Regions from separate parts of the Mitsuokella apri genome, predicted to be linked through region 2. Evidence: predicted binding sites of a transcription regulator. Region 2 holds the regulator's gene; the other holds the start of a gene.
What was found. Region 2 encodes HrcA, which represses chaperone genes, less so after heat shock. Its sites were predicted from a motif close to TGTTAGCACTCNNNNNNNNNGAGTGCTAACA; they were not measured.
Positions count from the first base shown of each region.

Region 1: a site for HrcA is predicted at 1,327-1,357, ahead of htpG (molecular chaperone HtpG). Genes of this name have one in related genera too.

Region 1 is NZ_JBHYRS010000003.1:82,539-92,573, reverse strand. It holds gene htpG (molecular chaperone HtpG) at 1-1,282, opposite strand, end outside; gene ACE419_RS05505 (diaminopimelate epimerase) at 1,459-1,791, opposite strand; gene ACE419_RS05500 (helix-turn-helix domain-containing protein) at 1,925-2,797, shown strand; gene ACE419_RS05495 (P-loop NTPase) at 2,758-3,603, opposite strand; gene rpoC (DNA-directed RNA polymerase subunit beta') at 3,720-7,739, opposite strand; gene rpoB (DNA-directed RNA polymerase subunit beta) at 7,758-10,035, opposite strand, start outside.
Region 2 is NZ_JBHYRS010000001.1:486,211-496,245, reverse strand. It holds gene ACE419_RS02335 (sigma-54 interaction domain-containing protein) at 1-1,067, shown strand, start outside; gene trhA (PAQR family membrane homeostasis protein TrhA) at 1,115-1,798, shown strand; gene rpsT (30S ribosomal protein S20) at 1,862-2,128, opposite strand; gene lepA (translation elongation factor 4) at 2,282-4,078, shown strand; gene hemW (radical SAM family heme chaperone HemW) at 4,088-5,257, shown strand; gene ACE419_RS02310 (DUF488 domain-containing protein) at 5,338-5,721, shown strand; gene ACE419_RS02305 (glutaredoxin domain-containing protein) at 5,755-6,036, shown strand; gene hrcA (heat-inducible transcriptional repressor HrcA) at 6,252-7,286, shown strand; gene grpE (nucleotide exchange factor GrpE) at 7,327-7,956, shown strand; gene dnaK (molecular chaperone DnaK) at 8,031-9,893, shown strand; gene dnaJ (molecular chaperone DnaJ) at 9,980-10,035, shown strand, end outside.

The sequences.
Region 1 (10,035 bases), on a different contig from region 2:
AAAGCAGCAGGTCCTTGAGCTTGTCCACCGTATCCGACGAACCGCTGTAGATGCTGTTATAGACACCGATTTTCAGGGATTTGCCGTACTCATTCCAGAACTTCTCGTACCATTCGCGGTCATTCTTGAGCTTGCGCGCGAGTGTCTTCAGGATGTTCTTCTCAAGGGCGCGGCCAATCAGCTTAAGTTCACGGCTCTGCTGCAGAAGTTCACGCGAGATGTTGAGCGAGAGGTCCGGCGAATCGACAAGGCCCTTCATGAAGCGCAGATAGTCCGGCAGCAAATCCTTGCACTTATCCATGATGAAGACATGGCGGCTATAGAGCTGCAGGCCCGGCTCGTAGTCCGTCTGATAGAGGTTGTACGGGGCATGGGCCGGGATGGCCAAGAGCGCCGTGTACTCGACCGTACCTTCGGCCTTCGTATGGAAGACTTCCATCGGGTCCTCCCACTCATGGAACTGATGCTTGAAGAACTCGTTGTACTCTTCCTTCTTGATGTCCGACTTGTTCTTCGTCCAGAGCGGCTGCATGGAGTTGAGCGTGCGCGTCTCGACTTTCTTGATCTTGTCAGCACCCTCGATTTCCTTGCCGTCCTTGTCCTTCGGCGTTTCCTCAAACTCAAAGTCCATCTTGATTGGGTAGCGGACGTAGTCGCTGTACTTCTTGACGAGGCGTTCAAGCTCATAATTGTCCGTGAAGTCCTGCTCAGCATCCTTGCCATAGAACTCCTTCTTGAGCGTCAGCGTGATGGCCGTACCGCGTTTATCGCGCTCAGCCTCTTCAATCGTGTAAGAGCCATCAGCATTCGACTCCCACTTCCAGGCCTGTTTCTCGCCGGCCTTGCGCGTCACAATCGTGACTTTCTCCGCGACCATGAACGCCGAATAGAAGCCGACACCGAACTGACCGATCATTTCCTTGTCCGTGAGGTCTTTGTTCTCCTCTTTGGCCTTCTTGAGCTGTTCGAGGAAGGCCTTCGTGCCGGATTTAGCGATGGTGCCGATGTTCTCGATGAGTTCATCGCGCGTCATGCCAATGCCGTTATCGGCAATCGTCAGCGTGTGGTTCTCCTTGTCCGGCGTCAGGAAAATCTCAAAGGACTCGTCCCCTTCGAGGATAGCGCGGTTCGTCAGGCTCTCAAAATGAGCCTTGTCGATTGCATCCGAAGCGTTGGAGATGAGCTCGCGCAGGAAAATCTCATGGTTCGTATAAATCGAATGGATCATGAGGTCGAGGAGCTGCTTCGTCTCCGCTTGGAATTCATGTTTCTCTTTTGCCATGTGAATCTGCCTTTCTTATATGAAATGTATTGTTATCGTTCTGATGTTAGCACTCATCATCTTCGAGTGCTAACGTACAGATAATAATATACACCATAAACAACAAAAAGTCAAAGAATATATAAAAAAAGAACCTGCCCACTGGCAGGTTTTCTCTCTCTGTATCGTCATACGTTTCAGCAGGCGGCAGCAGCTCTTTGCTCCTGTGCATCCGCAAGGCGCATTCTGCCGACAAAGTGATTGGTTAAATGGACTTCAAAATCCTCTTTGACCTTTGCCAGCACAGCATAGTCGGCTGCCTGCATCTCTTCTTCCTCGCCTTCCGGCGTAAAAGCCTTGAAGGACGGGATTTCCTCGCTGCCCGTGAAGACGAGCACGCGGTCGGCACCAACACCATAGCGGCGGTGCGTGAGCAGGCGGATAGCTCCTGCACCCGGCATGAAGCCCGTCGTACCATCCATTACCATATATTCTTTATTCTCTGCCTTATAGATCCGAACGATCATCATGCCGGTCACCCTTTCTTTTCTCTTTCTCTCTGACGATGACTCTATTATAGCAGGCATATATTTGCAATAAAATCACAAAATATGCTTTATATATTGCAAAAAGTGTTCTATGATAGAGCAAGGAGGGAAAATCATGAAGAATTATCCGAAAAAAGGCTACCTCATCAGCAATTTCCGCGTCTTTCATCTGCGCGACAGGCAGCTGCGCCCCATACCGTTCCATTACCACGATTTCCACAAGGTCATCCTGTTCCTCGGCGGCCATGTCGATTACATCATTGAAGGCAAACTCTACCATCTGCAGCCAAACGACATCATCTTCGTTTCGGCCGGCGAGATTCACCGGCCCGTCTTCCTTGATGACAAAGCCCCTTACGAGCGCATCGTCATTTACGTCGCGCCGGAATTTTTGCAGCGCTGGTGTAAGCAGGCAGACCTCGCCCAATGCTTTCGCACGGCCAAAGCAGAAGGCAGCGTCATGCATCAGCTGCCGAACCGCAGCCATGACCTGCTGTTTCACATGGACAAGCTCGAAAAAACAGCCCATGGCGAAGGTTTCGCCAATGGGCTGTACACAGAGATTCTCTTTATTGAATTTTTGATTCTGCTGAACCGCAGCATCGAAGACCATGAGCTTGAGACGCTCGGCAGTGTTTCTTATGATGAGAAAATCCAGCAGGTCCTCACGTACATCAATGAACACCTGTCAGAAGACCTCTCCATCGAGACACTCGCGGGCAAGGTTTTCCTCAGCCGCTATTATCTCATGAAGAAGTTCAAAGCCGATACAGGCTACAGCCTGCACGCCTACATACGCAGCAAGCGCCTGCTCTATGCCCGCGACCTGCTGCGTACGAAAAAGACCGTCACTGACATCAGCCGTGAAGCAGGTTTTCAGGATTACTCGACATTTTCGCGGGCCTTCCATGGTCTTTTCCACTGTTCACCAAAGGAATGGCGCGCACATCATTTATCCGCGGCAGATTCACGGTCGAGCAGCTTCTGAACAGCATCCTGCATATGCGTATCCTTGACCGACTCAATCTGACCGGCATCGCATTCGGCTGCAAGCTGCGGCTCAATCGGGATGCGGGCGAGCACATCGAGACCGTAGGATTTCGCGATTTCCTCGATATGGCTCTTGCCGAAAATCTCGTGGCGCTTGCCGCAGTCCGGGCATTCAAAGTAGCTCATGTTCTCGACGAGACCGAGAATAGGCACTTTCATGCCCTCAGCCATCTTGACAGCCTTCTCTACAATCATGGAAACGAGTTCCTGCGGGCTTGTGACGATGATGATGCCATCGAGCTTGATGGACTGCATGACCGTCAAAGGCACATCGCCCGTTCCCGGCGGCATGTCGACAAACATGTAGTCGATGTCTTCCCAGATGAAATCGTGCCAGAACTGCTTGACGACGCCGCTGATGATTGGACCGCGCCAGACGACAGGGTCCGTCGAATTCTCGAGCAGCAGATTCATGCTGACAACGTCGATGCCGCCGGCCGTGCGCACCGGATAAGCACCGGCCTGACTGCCGCGCACCTCGCCCTTCGTGCCGAACATCTTCGGGATGGACGGGCCCGTGATATCGGCATCGAGGATGCCCGTATGCTTGCCCTTGCGGCTCATAGCCACGGCCATGAGGCCAGTGACGAGGGATTTACCCACACCGCCTTTGCCGCTGACGACGGCGATGACGTGACGGATGGTGCTGAGTTCATTCGGCGCTTCGTGGAAATCCTTCTTGCGCGTGTCCTGCCCGCAGGTCGTGCCGCAGGAACCACAGTCGTGATTACAAGTTTCTGCCATATTTATATCCTCCAAACTATATGAAGCTATGGTTTTGCATAGTTTTGCCTATAATGCAAAAACCCTCCCCGCAGGCGGGGAAGGTTTTCTTTTTATGCATTTATCAGAGATGCAGCTCAGGCATTTGCCGTATCTGCCGGAGTCTCTTCCGTGCTGTCTTCAGCAGCCGGAGCTTCCTCCGCCGGTTTCGGGTCGTTATCGATGACCTTGAGGTTGCGGTAACGGCTCATGCCCGTACCAGCCGGAATGAGTTTGCCGATGATGACATTCTCTTTGAGGCCGATGAGCGGATCTACCTTGCCCTTGATGGCAGCATCCGTCAGGACACGAGTCGTTTCCTGGAACGATGCAGCCGACAGGAAGGAATCCGTAGCGAGGGAAGCCTTCGTGATACCGAGCAGGATTGGCTTAGCCACAGCCGGCTCGCCGCCTTCCTCGATTGCCTTGGTATTGGCACCTTCGAAAGCGTTGATGTCGATGTACTCGCCCGGCAGGAAATCCGTGCTGCCGGATTCCTCGATCTTCACCTTGTGAAGCATCTGGCGAACCATGACTTCGATATGTTTATCGTTGATTTCAACACCCTGGGATTTGTATACCTTCTGTACTTCGTACACGAGGTAACGCTGCGTAGCCTGCAGACCGCAGACGCGCAGGATATCATGCGGGTTGACAGAGCCCTCGGTCAGGCGGTCGCCCGGCATGAGGTGCATGCCCTGCTTGACGTGCATACGTGCACCGTACGGGATGGCGTATTCACGAGCCTGGCCTTCCGACGGACGGATTGTGACTTTGCGCATGCCCTTGCCCGTATCTTCGACTTCAGCATCGCCTTCGATCTCAGCGATGATGGCATGATGCTTCGGTTTGCGCGCTTCGAAAAGTTCCTCGACACGCGGAAGACCCTGGGTGATATCGTCACCGGCAACACCGCCGGAGTGGAACGTACGCATGGTGAGCTGCGTGCCCGGCTCGCCGATGGACTGTGCGGCAATCGTACCGACAGCCTCGCCGATTTCAACCTCAGCCTGGTTGGCAAGGTCACGGCCATAGCACTTGACGCAGACACCGAACTGCGATTTGCAGGTCAGGACGCTGCGGATGGATACGCGGTCGCGTACCTTCTCGATGCGTTTTGCGAGGTCTTCATCCACCATATCGTTGATGGAAGCAATGCGCTCGCCCGTCTCCGGATCATCGATGTCTTCAGCGAGGAAACGGCCGACGATACGCTCTGCGAGCGATTCGATGATGCCGTCGCCTTCCTTGATGGCTTCGACTTCAATGCCGCGGACGTTGTTGTTGCGGATGTGGATTTCCTTGGCATCGCTGTCAAGGGCCTTCTGGATGTCATCCTGCGTAAGCTTCGTGCCAGCTTCGAGGACAACCGTGCCATCCGGATTGACAACATCATGCGTGATTTCCTTGCCGTTCATCTCCTGGAAGATAGCCTGGCGCGTCTTTTCACGCTCTTTGTCGTCCGGCTCGCCGAGAGTGATGACTTCCGTAATCATCGCGTTGGAAAGCGATGCCTCCGAAGCCAGCGAAGAGCCGCGTACCATGATTTCATGAACGTTCTTCTCACCGATTGTCGTGAGTTTCTCCTCATCGAGAATCGTGTCTTTCGGGAACAGAACTTCCTTCGTCTCCGGATCCATGACATCAGCGCCGAGCAGACGGCCCATGAGGCTGTCGTTGAGGAGCTCAAGAGCATCGAACGTCGAAGGAACGAGACGTGCGCGGTCCTGAACGAGGTTCAGCGTCGAGACATCGCAGTCCTCTTCGCGGACAATGACATCCTGAGCGACGTCGACGAGACGGCGTGTGAGGTAACCCGAGTCAGCCGTACGCAGTGCCGTATCAGCAAGACCTTTGCGGGCGCCATGCGAAGAAATGAAGTAATCGGATACCGAGAGGCCTTCACGGAAGTTGGCCGTGATTGGCAGGTCGATGATCTTACCGGACGGGTCAGCCATAAGGCCGCGCATGCCGGCGAGCTGACGCATCTGCTGTTTATTACCGCGGGCACCGGAGTCAGCCATCATGAAGATTGGGTTGAAGGCGTCCATGTTGTCCATCATGGCATCAGCGACATCGTCCGTGGCTTTCGACCACAGAGCAACGACCTTATGATAACGCTCGTCTTCCGTGATAAGACCGCGGTCATACTGACGCTCGACCTTATTGACGACTTTCTGCGTATCGTTGATGATGGTTTCCTTCTGCGGCGGCACGATGACATCGGAAATAGCGATGGACATGCCGGCGATGCAGGCGTAATGGTAACCGAGGTTCTTGACGTTATCGATGACTTCTGCCGTCTTCGTAGCGCCAAAGTGGTTGTAGCAGTTGGCAACGAGTGCACCGAGCTGCTTTTTCTTCATGAGGATGCCGAGGCCCCACGAGCCATCGTCCTCCTTATGGAAGTAACGGAGTTCCGGCGGCAGGATCTCGTTGAAGATCATGCGGCCGAGGCTCGTCTTGACGAGCGAAGTTTCGCCGTCCGGCGTCTTCATGCGGCACTGCAGGGATGCCTGCAGTTCGAGGTCATGCTGCTGATAAGCGAGCAGTGCCTCAGCAATGCCCGTGACGACCATGCCCTCGCCCTTAGCACCCGGCCTGAGAATCGTCAGGTAGTAGGAACCGAGCACCATATCCTGTGTCGGTACGATGATTGGTTTGCCGTCTTTCGGTGCGAGGATGTGGTTGGCTGCGAGCATGAGGATGCGGGCCTCAGCCTGTGCCTCAGCCGACAGCGGCAGATGGATAGCCATCTGGTCACCATCGAAGTCGGCGTTGTAAGCCGTGCAGGCCAGCGGATGAAGCTTCAGGGCATGGCCCTCAGTGAGGACCGGCTCGAAAGCCTGAATGCCGAGGCGGTGCAGCGTCGGGGCACGGTTCAAGAGAACCGGATGCTCCTTGATGACGTCTTCGAGGACATCCCAGACTTCTGGGCGTGCGCGTTCTACCATGCGCTTCGCGCTCTTGATATTGTGGGCAGCACCCGAAGCAACGAGCTTCTTCATGACAAACGGCTTGAAGAGCTCGAGAGCCATGACTTTCGGCAGGCCGCACTGATGCAGCTTGAGTTCCGGACCGACAACGATAACGGAACGGCCGGAATAGTCAACGCGCTTGCCGAGCAGGTTCTGACGGAAACGGCCCTGTTTGCCCTTCAGCATGTCGGAAAGGGATTTCAGCGGACGGTTGCCCGGGCCCGTGACCGGACGGCCGCGGCGGCCGTTATCAATCAGGGCATCGACAGCTTCCTGCAGCATGCGTTTCTCGTTGCGCACGATGATGTCCGGCGCACCGAGGTCCAAAAGGCGCTTGAGGCGGTTGTTGCGGTTGATGACGCGGCGATAGAGGTCGTTGAGGTCGGACGTCGCAAAACGGCCGCCGTCGAGCTGTACCATTGGGCGCAGGTCTGGCGGGATGACCGGCACGACATCGAGAATCATCCACGACGGCTTGTTGCCGGATTTGCGGAAAGCCTCGACGACTTCGAGACGGCGGATGGCACGGACCTTTTTCTGGCCGGAAGCCGTGCGGACTTCCTTGCGCAGAACTTCGCTCATGCGGTCGAGGTCGAGCTCTTCGAGGAGCTCTTTAATGGCCTCAGCACCCATGCCAACGCGGAACGTGTTGCCGTATTTCTCGAGTGCGTCATGATAGTCCTTCTCGGAGAGCAGGCTCTTCTTCGTGAGATCCGTCTCGCCCGGGTCAAGGACAATGTAATAAGCAAAATAGAGAACCTTCTCGAGGGCACGCGGCGAGATATCGAGGATCAGGCCCATGCGGCTCGGAATGCCTTTGAAATACCAGATATGGGAGACCGGCGCTGCGAGCTCGATATGGCCCATGCGCTCACGGCGGACTTTCGCCCTCGTCACCTCGACGCCGCAGCGGTCGCAGATGATGCCCTTATAACGGATGCGCTTGTACTTGCCGCAATGACATTCCCAGTCACGCGTCGGTCCGAAAATGCGCTCGCAGAACAGGCCGTCACGCTCTGGCTTGAGCGTGCGGTAGTTGATGGTCTCCGGCTTCTTGACTTCGCCGTAGGACCACTCCCGGATTTTCTCCGGGGAAGCAAGCCCGATGCGCATCGAATCAAAATTATTTACATCCAGCAAAGAGATGACACTCCCTTCTTATTTCTCATCATTTCCATCTTCGGACGGATCCACGATCGAACCGAGGCTGCCGATATCGGCAATGATGTCATCCGGCTTCTCGTCGTCGGACGGTGCACCTTCGTCGTAATGGTCAGCGGCATCGGCCTTGGCAGCGGCATCCTCGCCCTTCGACGGGTCAACACCTGCTACATCGAGGTCGAGATTCTTTGCCTTTTCGTTGATGTTCTCATCATCGTCATCGTCATCCTGGATCGTGATTTCCTTGGCATCCTCATTGAGGACCTTGATATCAAGACCAATGGACTGGAGCTCTTTGATGAGGACCTTGAAGGATTCCGGAACACCCGGTTCAGGGATATTCTCACCTTTGACGATTGCTTCGTATGCCTTGACACGGCCGACGACATCATCGGACTTGACCGTGAGGATTTCCTGCAGCGTGTAGGCAGCACCGTAAGCCTCGAGAGCCCAAACCTCCATTTCGCCGAAGCGCTGGCCGCCGAACTGTGCTTTACCACCGAGCGGCTGCTGCGTGACGAGGGAGTACGGGCCCGTGGAACGGGCATGAATTTTATCATCGACGAGGTGATGCAGTTTAAGGAAGTACGTGCAGCCGACCATGACGCGGTTCTCGAACGGTTCACCCGTGCGGCCGTCGTAAAGAACCGTCTTGCCGTCGAGCGGCAGGCCGGCAGCCTTGATCGTGCCGAATACTTCTTCGTCGCTCGCGCCATCGAAGACCGGCGTAGCGATATGGAGACCTGCAACATCCGGTTTCGGCATGCCGAGGCGGTCGACATCGTAGCCGAGGTCACGCAGGCGCTGCTCAATCGTCGGATTGTGCTCCTTAATCTGTTTGCCGATTTCAAGGACGGCACGGCCGAGGTGCGCCTCGAGGATCTGTCCGATATTCATACGGGACGGGACACCCAGAGGATTCAGAACAATATCGACCGGCGTGCCATCCGGCAGGAACGGCATGTCTTCCTGGCGCATAATGCGCGAAACGACACCCTTGTTGCCGTGACGGCCTGCCATCTTATCACCGACGGAAATCTTACGCTTCTGAGCGATGTAGACGCGCACGAGGCGGTTGACGCCCGGCGGCAGCTCATCGTTGTTCTCGCGGCTGAAGATCTTGACGTCGACAATCTTGCCCTGCTCGCCATGCGGCACGCGCAGCGACGTGTCGCGGACTTCGCGGGCCTTCTCGCCAAAGATAGCGCGCAGCAGGCGCTCCTCGGCCGTCAGCTCCGTCTCGCCTTTCGGCGTGACCTTGCCGACGAGGATATCGCCAGGACGTACATCGGCACCAATCGAGATGATGCCTTCTTCATCGAGGTCCTTCAGGGCATCTTCGGCAACATTCGGAATGTCGCGCGTGATTTCCTCAGGTCCGAGCTTCGTATCACGGGCATCGCATTCGTATTCCTCGATATGGATGGACGTGTAGATATCACGCTTGACAAGGTTCTCGGACAGGAGGACAGCATCCTCGTAGTTGTAGCCTTCCCAAGGCATGTAGGCAACGATGATATTGTAGCCGAGAGCGAGCTCGCCGTGGTCTGTAGCAGGACCGTCAGCAATCGGCTGCTTCTCCTCTACTTCGTCGCCTTTATAGACAATCGGGACCTGATTGATGCAGGTGCCCTGGTTGGAACGCAGGAATTTCTGCAGTTTATAGTGGTCAAGTTCGCCATCTTTCGTGCGGACATTGATGTAATCTGCCGTGACTTCCTCGACAACACCGGCATGCTTGGCGAGAACCATGACGCCGGAGTCGCAGGCTGCCTTGTACTCCATGCCCGTACCGACGAGCGGAGCCTGCGTGCGCAGCAAAGGAACAGCCTGACGCTGCATGTTTGCACCCATCAGAGCACGGTTCGCATCATCGTTTTCGAGGAATGGGATCATCGTCGTGGCAATCGAGAAGACCTGACGCGGGCTGACGTCCATGTAGTCAACCGTTTCGCGTGCATGCAGACCCGTTTCTTCATTATAACGTGCCGTGACGCGCTCATTGACAAACCATTCGTTGTCATCGAGCGGCTCATTGGCCTGGGCGATGACGAGCTCATCCTCTTCATCAGCCGTCAGATAACGGACTTCATCCGTCACGCGGTGATTTTCTTTATCGACGCGGCGGTACGGCGTTTCCATAAAACCGAACTGGTTGACGCGCGCGTACGTGGCGAGCGAACCGATAAGACCGATGTTCGGGCCTTCTGGGGACTCAACCGGGCACATGCGGCCGTAATGGGAGTTGTGAACATCGCGGACTTCGAAGCCTGCG
Region 2 (10,035 bases):
ATCAGGAAGAGCATACGGCGGCAGTGTATCATTTTGAAGATATTCTTGGCAGTTCTTTTGCATTGCAGAAGGCAGTGCGAATCGCCAAACGATTTGCAGCATCGGAATCGACTGTCCTGATTCAGGCAGAAAGCGGGACGGGCAAAGAGCTGTTTGCCCAAAGTATCCATAATGCGTCACCGAGGTCTTCCGGGCCCTTCGTTGCTGTAAATTTTGCAGCAATTACAGAATCACTGCTGGATTCGGAACTCTTCGGCTATGTAGAAGGTGCTTTCACTGGTGCTTCACGCCATAGGGCAATGGGGCTTTTTGAGCGTGCCAACAAGGGAACGATTTTTCTCGATGAAATAGGTGATGCGCCGCTGTCTTTCCAAATCAAACTCTTGCGTGTCCTGCAGGAACGAGAAATCCGCAGAGTCGGCAGCACGACGTCGGTTCATATCGATGTGCGCATCATTGCAGCGACAAATCAGAACCTTGTTGAGCTGATACAGCAGGGGAAATTCCGCAAAGACCTCTATTACAGGCTTAACATCCTGCCTTTGTCTTTGCCGTCTCTTCATGAGCGAAAAGAAGATATCCCCCTGTTGGCGGCATCATTTTTACGTCAATTTAAACCATCATTGTCAGTACAGGAGGCAGAAGATTATTTTCAGGATATTTTGCCTGTGCTGCAAACATACACATGGCCGGGCAATATCCGTGAACTTCAGAATCTCGTGGAGTATTTGCTGAATATATGTGATACTGGCAGACCGCAGGTGGGGGACTTGCTGCCGCCGATGCGTAATATATACAATAGTGGTGCAGAACTGACGCAGCTCTGCCAGAAAGCGGGTAATCTGCGTGAAAAAGTCTTACTATTATTGGCAGAATCTGCACAGGAAGGCCGTCATTTAGGCCGGCGGACATTGGCTTCAAGTCTGCACGTTCCTGAAAGTCAGATTCGCACAGTCTGCCATGAAATGGTGGACAGCGGGGATATTGCTCTGACGCATGGCCGCGGCGGTATACGCCTGCTGAGACCCTTGTCGGATATTTTACAACGGACGCAAAATGAAGGATAATGAAATAGCCTAATCATAGTATCCTCGTCAAGAGGGGAGGTTTTTTTATGAAACATACAGTTGCTTTAAAGGCACCTGTTACACTTGAGGAAGTCCTCAATGCCGTGACGCATGGCGTTGGCGCGGCTTTGGCTGTGGCGGCTCTCGTCGGCATGCTGATTTATTATGCGGGGGATGGCGTCTGGCATACGACGAGCTGTCTTGTCTATGGCATCTCGTTGATTCTTCTGTATCTTGCCTCGACGCTTTATCACAGCTTTACGAATCTTAAGGTCAAGTCGGTCTTCAAGGTCATTGACCATGCGGCCATCTTTGTGCTGATTGCGGGCAATTACACGCCGTTTGCGCTGATTCCGCTGCATGGCAGTTTTGGCTGGGCCGTGTTTGGCTTTGTCTGGGCCATGGCGGTCATCGGCATCGTCTTCCAGTGCTTCGCGGCCAAGCGTTTCCGCATTGTGCGCACGCTCTGCTATCTCGGCATGGGCTGGTTTGCTGTTTTTATGGTCAAGCCGCTCTTACAGACGCTGCCAATGGAAGCCATCTGGTGGCTCGTGGCCGGCGGCCTCTGCTATACGGTCGGTGCCATCTTCTACCTGGCGCGGAAAATGCCGTACAGCCACGTCATCTGGCATCTCTTTGTCATGGCGGGCAGTGCCGTTCATTTCTACACGGTATTCCATTATGTGCTGCCGCTGCCGGAATTTGTCCGCTCAGCCGTGGCGATGCTTTAAAAAACTGCATACAGAAAAAGACCCGCTCAAAAGAGCGGGCCTTTTCTATCTTATCTGCAAAGATTATTTAGCCAGTGCGTTGACTTTGCGAGCCAGACGGGACTTTTTGCGGGCAGCAGCGTTCTTGTGATAAACCTTGTTGGCAGCGGCCTGGTCGATCGTCTTGCATGCAACCGTAAGGAGGGATTTCGCTTCATCAGCGTTTCCAGCCTCAACAGCATCGAGGACACGGCGGGAAGCAGTGCGGACACGAGACTTCTCGGCAGCGTTCTTTGCATGGCGCTTAGCGTCGGATTTCACACTCAGGATAGATGCTTTGATATTCGGCAAGTAGTTCACCCCCTTAAATAATTCGTTACCTAAGTATAATATCATGGGTCAAGTGAAAAAGCAACCATTTCTTTGCTTTTCTTGCAGGAGAAGCCTTGAGAATGGTATAATATTTTCGACTGGCACGACGTATAGATTGAAAGGAAAATGAACATGCAGAACAAGAACATCCGCAACTTTTCCATCATTGCGCATATTGACCATGGAAAATCGACGATTGCGGACCGTCTGATTGAATATACGGGCACGCTTTCAAAGCGTGAGATGGAAGCACAGGTCCTCGACAATATGGATATTGAGCGTGAGCGCGGCATCACCATTAAGTCGCAGACCGTACGCCTGAATTATAAGGGCAAGGACGGCGAGGAATACGAGCTCAACCTCATCGACACGCCGGGCCATGTCGACTTTACGTATGAGGTTTCGCGCAGCCTTGCAGCCTGCGAGGGCGCGCTGCTCGTCGTCGATGCGGCACAGGGCGTCGAGGCGCAGACTCTTGCGAATGTCTACATGGCGCTCGAGCACGACCTCGAAATCATTCCCGTCATCAACAAGATTGACCTGCCGAGTGCCGACCCGGAGCGCGTGAAAAAGGAAATTGAGGACGTCATCGGCCTCGATACGTCAAACGCCGTGCTGGCCTCGGCGAAAACGGGCGTCGGCATCGAAGAAATCCTCGATGCCATCGTCGATTATGTGCCGGCACCGGAGGGCGATGAGAACGCGCCGCTGCAGGCCCTGATTTTTGACTCGTTCTTTGATTCATACAAGGGCGTTATCGCGCATATCCGCGTCAAGCAGGGCCATATCGAAAAGGGCATGAAGCTCAAGCTCATGAATTCGGGCAAGGTCTTTGAGGTCACGGATGTCGGCTGCTTTAAGCCGCAGCCTGTCGATATCGGCCATCTCGACGTCGGTGAAGTCGGCTTCGTCGCGGGCTCTTTAAAGGATGTGCGCGATGTGCGCGTCGGCGATACGATCACCTATGCCGACAATCCGGCCAAAGAGCCGCTGCCGGGCTACCGCGGCGTCAATCCGATGGTCTACTGCGGCCTTTATCCGGTTGAGAGTTCCGACTATGACAATCTCAAGGACGCCCTCGAGAAAATGCAGATCAACGATGCGGCACTCGTCTTCGAACCCGAGACGTCCATTGCCCTCGGCTTTGGCTTTCGCTGCGGCTTCCTCGGCCTGCTGCACATGGATGTCATTCAGGAGCGTCTGGAGCGCGAGTACAACCTGAAGCTCATCACGACGGCACCTTCCGTTATCTACCACGTTTACAAGACCGACGGCACGATGCTTAAAGTCAGCAATCCGGCCGAACTGCCGCCGCAGACGGAAATCGACCATATCGAAGAGCCGTATGTCAAGGCTACGGTCATTGTGCCGAACGACTTTGTCGGTGCGGTCATGGAAATCTCGCAGGACAAGCGCGGCGAATTCAAGGGCATGGACTACCTCGATACGAACCGCGTCATGATAACCTATCATATCCCGCTTAACGAAATCATCTTCGACTACTTCGACCGCCTGAAGTCGGCGACGCGCGGCTATGCTTCGCTTGACTATGAACTGGCCGACTACAAGGAGTCGAAGCTCGTCAAGGTCGATATCCTGCTGAATGGCGAGCCTGTCGATGCTCTGTCGACCATCGTTCATAAGGACCGTGCAGCTTCGCGCGGCCGTCAGCTCGCGGCGAAGCTCAAGGAAATCATCCCGCAGCAGATGTTTGAGATTCCGATTCAGGCCGCGATTGGCTCGAAAGTCATCGCGCGCGAGAATGTGCGTGCCCGCCGCAAGGATGTCCTTGCCAAGTGCTACGGCGGCGATATCTCGCGTAAACGCAAACTGCTCGAAAAGCAGAAGGAAGGCAAGAAGCGCATGAAAGCCGTTGGCAGTGTCGAAATCCCGCAGGAGGCCTTCATGGCCATCCTCAAGATTGACTGAGGCAAAGCGATGAAAAGACAATGGGGTGTATATATCCATATCCCCTTTTGCCGCCAGAAGTGCTTTTACTGTGACTTTCCGTCCTTTGCGGGACGCGAGCGCTATAAAAGTGACTACATTGACGCCCTGTGCCGTGAAATCGCGGTGCAGGGCGCTCTTTATCGCGGCAGATGGGGCAGGCCTGCGACCGTCTATATGGGCGGCGGCACGCCGAGTGTCCTGCCGGCAGAGCTCATGGAAAAACTTCTCGTTAGGCTGCAGAACGTCTTTGGCACTGCCGAAGACTGCGGACAGGGGCAGGAAATGCCATGGGAATTCACCGTGGAATGCAATCCGGGAACGATTGCTCCCGCGTATCTCAAGATGCTGCGCCGCTATGGCGTCAATCGACTGTCCTTTGGCGTTCAGACCTTTGACGATGTCCTGCTGAAACGCATCGGCCGCATCCATACGGGGGCGCAGGCCAGAGAAGCCATGGAGCTTGCGCGGGCGGCGGGGTTCCGCAATGTCAGCATGGACCTCATCTACGGCCTGCCGGATGAGACCATAGAGATGCTGCAGCATGACCTTGAGACGATGATTTCCCTGCAGCCCGAGCATATCTCGATTTACGGGCTGCAGCTTGAGAAAGGCACGGCCTTTGCCAAAATGCAGGAAATGGGGAAGCTGCAGCTTCCTGATGAGGATACGGTCGAGGAGATGTACGACACGATGACTTTGTTTTTGCCGCAGCATGGCTACGCGCGCTACGAAATCTCGAATTTTGCCAAGCCGGGCTTTGAGAGCCGTCATAATCTTTCTTATTGGCAGGATGTTCCGTATCTCGGTCTCGGCGCGGCAGCGCATTCGTATCTTGAAGGACAGCGCTATGAAAATGTCCATGAGATTCCTTTATATATAGAAGGAATCCGTTCGGGCAAGGGTGTGCGCCGGGAAGAAGAGCCCGCGACGCGCGCAATTGCCATGGAAGAATTCGCCTTTCTTGCCCTGCGTACGGCTAAAGGCATCGACAAAAGACGTTTTGCGGAAAAATTTGGCGTGACGCTGGCAGAAGTCTATGCTGAGCCCATAGCCAAACTCAGGCAGCAGGGGCTTTTGGCAGAAGAGGGAGATTTTGTCCATCTGACCGAGCTCGGCATGAAGTACGGCAATGCCGCGTTTGAGGAATTCCTGCTCTGACTTTTGTGACGTGAGTCACGGAATCCTAAAGAGTCAGATGGTAAGCTGAACATGATAAGGAAAGAAAGGAAGCATGTTATATGCATGAAATCCGCCTGAAACGCGTTTATGAAGCAGCTTCGCCTGACGATGGTGTGCGCGTGCTTGCCGACCGCCTCTGGCCGCGCGGCATTCGCAAGGAGAATCTTCCCTACGATGTCTGGGCAAAGGAAATCACGCCGTCCTCTGAGCTGCGGACGCTTTATCATCGCGGCGAGATGCCCTTTGCAGGGTTCCGCGAGGGCTATGTCGAAGAATTGGAACACAGCGAAGGAGCTGCGGCCTTTGCAAAAAAATGCAGGGAATGGCTCCAGACGCAGAATGTGACTTTGCTGTTTGCGGCGAAGAACCAGCAGGAAAATCATGCGCTTGTGCTCGCGGCCTGGCTGCGGAAGAAGACGGCAGAGCCTGATACAACGGCATGACAAGGATAAAAGGCAATGGAAAGGATGAACGATATGAAAAAAGTTACCATGATTAAGATGCAGGGCTGCCCGTACTGCGCCAAAGCAGCACAGGCCATCGAAGAGCTGCGCGCAGAGCAGCCGGCTTACCAGTCGGTCGAGGTCGAAGTCATCGACGAGAACGAGCAGCAGGATAAGGCCAAGGCCTATGCCAAAGACTATTACTACGTACCGAGCCTGTTTGTCGAGGGCAAAAAGGTCTTCGAGGCTCATCCGGGCGATGACTACGATACCATCAAGGCAGCGGTCAAGGAAGCTTTTGACGCGGCAAAATAAAATATTTATGCGCAGTATGCATGCAGAAACCGAAGAAGGACCTGTTATCAAGGCCCTTCTTTTTCATTTCTGAAAAAAGTCGAAAATAATTTTGACTTTTTGACATTTTAGGTGTTGACTTTTTGTTTTTTTCGGTGTATATTCTTTATAGATTCAAAGTTAGCACTCAGGTAATCAGAGTGCTAACAGGAGAGATCAAGGAAGGGGGCAGGCAGATGAAGGATGAACTTGATGAACGCAAGAAGCGCGTGCTGCAGGCAATTGTCGATGATTACATCGAGTCGGCAGAGCCGGTCGGCTCGCGGACACTGGCGCGCAAGTATGACCTCGGCGTCAGTCCTGCGACCATCCGCAACGAGATGGCAGACCTCGAGATGCTTGGGTATCTCGAGCAGCTGCATACCTCTTCCGGCAGGATTCCGTCCTCGAAAGGATATCGCTTCTATGTGGACGGCCTGATTCCCCCGAAGCCCGTGAGTGATGAGGAGAAAGTCCTCATCGACCGCTGGTATAAGGCAAGGGTCAAGCGCATCGACGAGGTCTTTCAGGAGACGGCGCGCATCATCTCGCAGGTGACGAAGAATGTTTCTTTGGTGCTTGCCCCGCAGATGACACAGGCTGCGTTCCGCTGTCTGCAGTTCCTGCCGCTCGATGACCGCCGCGTCATCACGGTACTCATGACGGATGCAGGCTTCATCGAGAACAAGATTCTCGAGATGCCGGACGGTGCCACGTTTGCGGACTTCCAGCGCATGGCCAAGGTCATCAACAAGAATCTTGCCGGTCAGACGCTGCGGTCGATTGACCATCCGGCCATGGCGCAGATCCGCGATGAGATTCAGGATGAGCCGCTTTACGAATCAGCGGTCGAAATCATTCATCGGGCCCTTGATTCCGGCAAGCGCGAACGCCTGTACCTCGGCGGTACGACGCAGATGCTGGAACAGCCGGAGTTCCACGACGTGGAAAAAGTCAAGGAAACGCTGCTCGTGCTCGAGAAGGAAGAGCTCATGAAAGACGTGCTGCATGCCCATATGGGCGACGGCCTTGAAGTCACGATTGGTCAGGAAAATGAAGACAGTCACTTCAAGGACAGCAGCATCATCACGGCGACGTACCATCTCGATGGACAGCTTCTAGGCACCATTGCAGTGCTAGGCCCGACGCGTATGGAATACGCAAAGGCCATGAGCCTGCTTGAATATATGAATTCCAATCTTACAGAAGTCATCAAGCGGTTCCACTGGTAGAGCCGCAGAAATCCAGAAACTACGTGAAGAGGTGATTGTTTTGCCATCCTTTATCAAAGATGAAATGAAGAAAAAAGATGAGCAGAAGATGCAGGAAATGAAGCAGGAAATCGACGAAGCGGAAGCAGCTGCTGAGGACGCTGCCGAAGGCTCCGAAGAAGAACCTGCAGATGAGGCAGCAAGTCAGGAAGATACGGCTGCACAGGAGGAGATTGAAGCCTTGAAAAGCCAGGTTGAAAAACTGACAGCCGATCTTCAGGAGATGAAAGACCGCCTTCTGCGGCTGCAGGCTGATTTTGAGAACTTCCGCCGCCGTTCGGCGAAGGAACGCGAAGAAATCTCGTCGGTGGTCACGCAGAACTTCTGCAAGGACATGCTGCCGCTGCTCGATAATTTCGAACGCGCAATGGCAGCCGAGACGAAAGACGCCGCGGCTTTCCAGAAGGGCGTTGAGATGATCTTCACGCAGTTCCAGGAAGTCCTCAAGAAGAACGGCCTTGAGCATATCGAGGTCGAAGGCAAGAAGTTCGACCCGAACTTCCATCAGGCGGTCATGCGGGTCGAAGACCCCGATAAAGAAGATGACACGGTTGCCCAGGAGCTCCAGAAGGGCTACATGGTCAAGGGCCGCGTTATTCGTCCAAGCATGGTTCAGGTTGTTTCGAACTGAAGTCACAAGAACGAAGCACCTGTTCATCAATATAGATCATTCAAGTTTTACATAAAGTTTAGGAGGATGTTACCATGTCTAAAGTAATTGGTATCGATTTAGGTACGACGAACTCCGTTGTATCTGTCATGGAAGGCGGCGAACCGACCGTCATCACGAACCCTGAGGGCAGCCGCATCACGCCGTCTGTCGTCGGTTTCACGAAAGATGGTCAGCGCCTTGTCGGTCAGCTGGCAAAACGTCAGGCTGTATCGAATCCGGACCGCACGATTTCGTCCATCAAACGTCATATGGGCGATCCGAACTACAAAGTAACGATTGATGGCAAGGATTACACGCCGCAGGAAATCTCGGCTATGATCCTGCAGAAACTCAAGGGCGATGCTGAAGCATACCTCGGCGAGACGGTCACGCAGGCTGTCATCACGGTTCCGGCTTACTTCAACGACAGCCAGCGCCAGGCAACGAAGGACGCCGGCAAAATTGCAGGCCTCGATGTCCTGCGTATCGTCAACGAGCCGACGGCTGCAGCCCTTGCTTATGGCCTGGATAAAGATAAAGATGAGACCATCCTCGTCTTCGACCTCGGCGGCGGCACGTTCGATGTCTCCATCCTCGAGCTCTCCGAAGGCACGTTCGAAGTACAGGCTACGAACGGTGATACGCACCTCGGCGGCGATGACTTCGACCAGAAGATCATCGACTGGATGGTCAGCGAATTCAAACAGGAGAACGGCATCGACCTTTCTCAGGACAAGATGGCTGCTCAGCGTCTGAAGGAAGCTGCTGAAAAAGCAAAGATTGAACTCTCGAGCATGACGCAGACGAACATCAACCTGCCGTTCATCACGGCCGATGCTTCGGGCCCGAAACACCTCGACCTCACGCTGACGCGTGCAAAATTCAATGAACTCACGAGCGACCTCGTTGAGCGCACGATGGGCCCGACGCGCAAAGCTATGGCTGATGCAGGCCTTTCGGCTGACGATATCGATAAGATCATCCTCGTCGGCGGTTCTTCCCGTATTCCGGCTGTGCAGGATGCTATCCGCAATATCCTGCACAAAGAGCCTTCGAAGGGTGTCAACCCGGATGAATGCGTATCCGTCGGTGCTGCTATTCAGGGCGGTGTCCTCGTCGGTGAAGTCAAGGATGTCCTCCTGCTCGATGTCACGCCGCTTTCCCTCGGTATTGAGACGCTCGGCGGTGTCTGCACGAAGATCATCGAGCGCAACACGACGATTCCGACGCATAAGAGCCAGATTTTCTCGACGGCCGCAGATAACCAGCCGTCCGTTGATATCCACGTCCTGCAGGGCGAGCGTGAGATGGCTGCCGGCAACAAGACGCTCGGCCGCTTCGAACTCACGGATATCCCGCCAGCTCCGCGCGGAGTACCTAAGATTGAAGTTTCCTTCGATATCGATGCCAACGGTATCGTCCATGTATCCGCTAAGGATCTTGGCACGGGCAAAGAGCAGAAGATCACGATTCAGTCCGACAGCGGCATGAGCAAGGAAGATATTGACCGCATGGTCAACGAAGCCAAGGCTCATGAGGCTGAGGATAAGAAGCAGAAGGAAGCCATCGACGCTAAGAACAATGCCGATAACATGGTTTATCAGGCAGAGAAGACCATCAAGGAGCTCGGCGACAAGGCTGACGCTTCTAAGGTCTCTGAAGTCAAGGCTGCCTGCGATAAGGTCAAAGAGGCCATCAAGAGCAACGATACGGAAGCCATCAAGAAGGCTACGGAAGAGCTGCAGAAGCCGCTGTATGAACTCAGTGCCGCTGCTTACCAGCAGGCTGGTGCTCAGCAGGGTGCCCAGGGGGCTCAGGCCGGTGCAGAAAATGCCCAGAATGCCCAGCAGCAGAAGAAAGACGATGATGATGTCGTCGATGCCGACTACACGGAAGTCAAAGACGACAAGAAATAATCAGATGATTGGTTGAAGGTTGGGAGCTAAGGGGGAGCCGCAGGGCTTTCCCTGGACTCCCAATTTTTCTATAAGGATGGTGCAACGTGAGCGAAAAACGCGATTATTATGAAGTGCTGGGCGTTGACAAGAGCGCGGATGA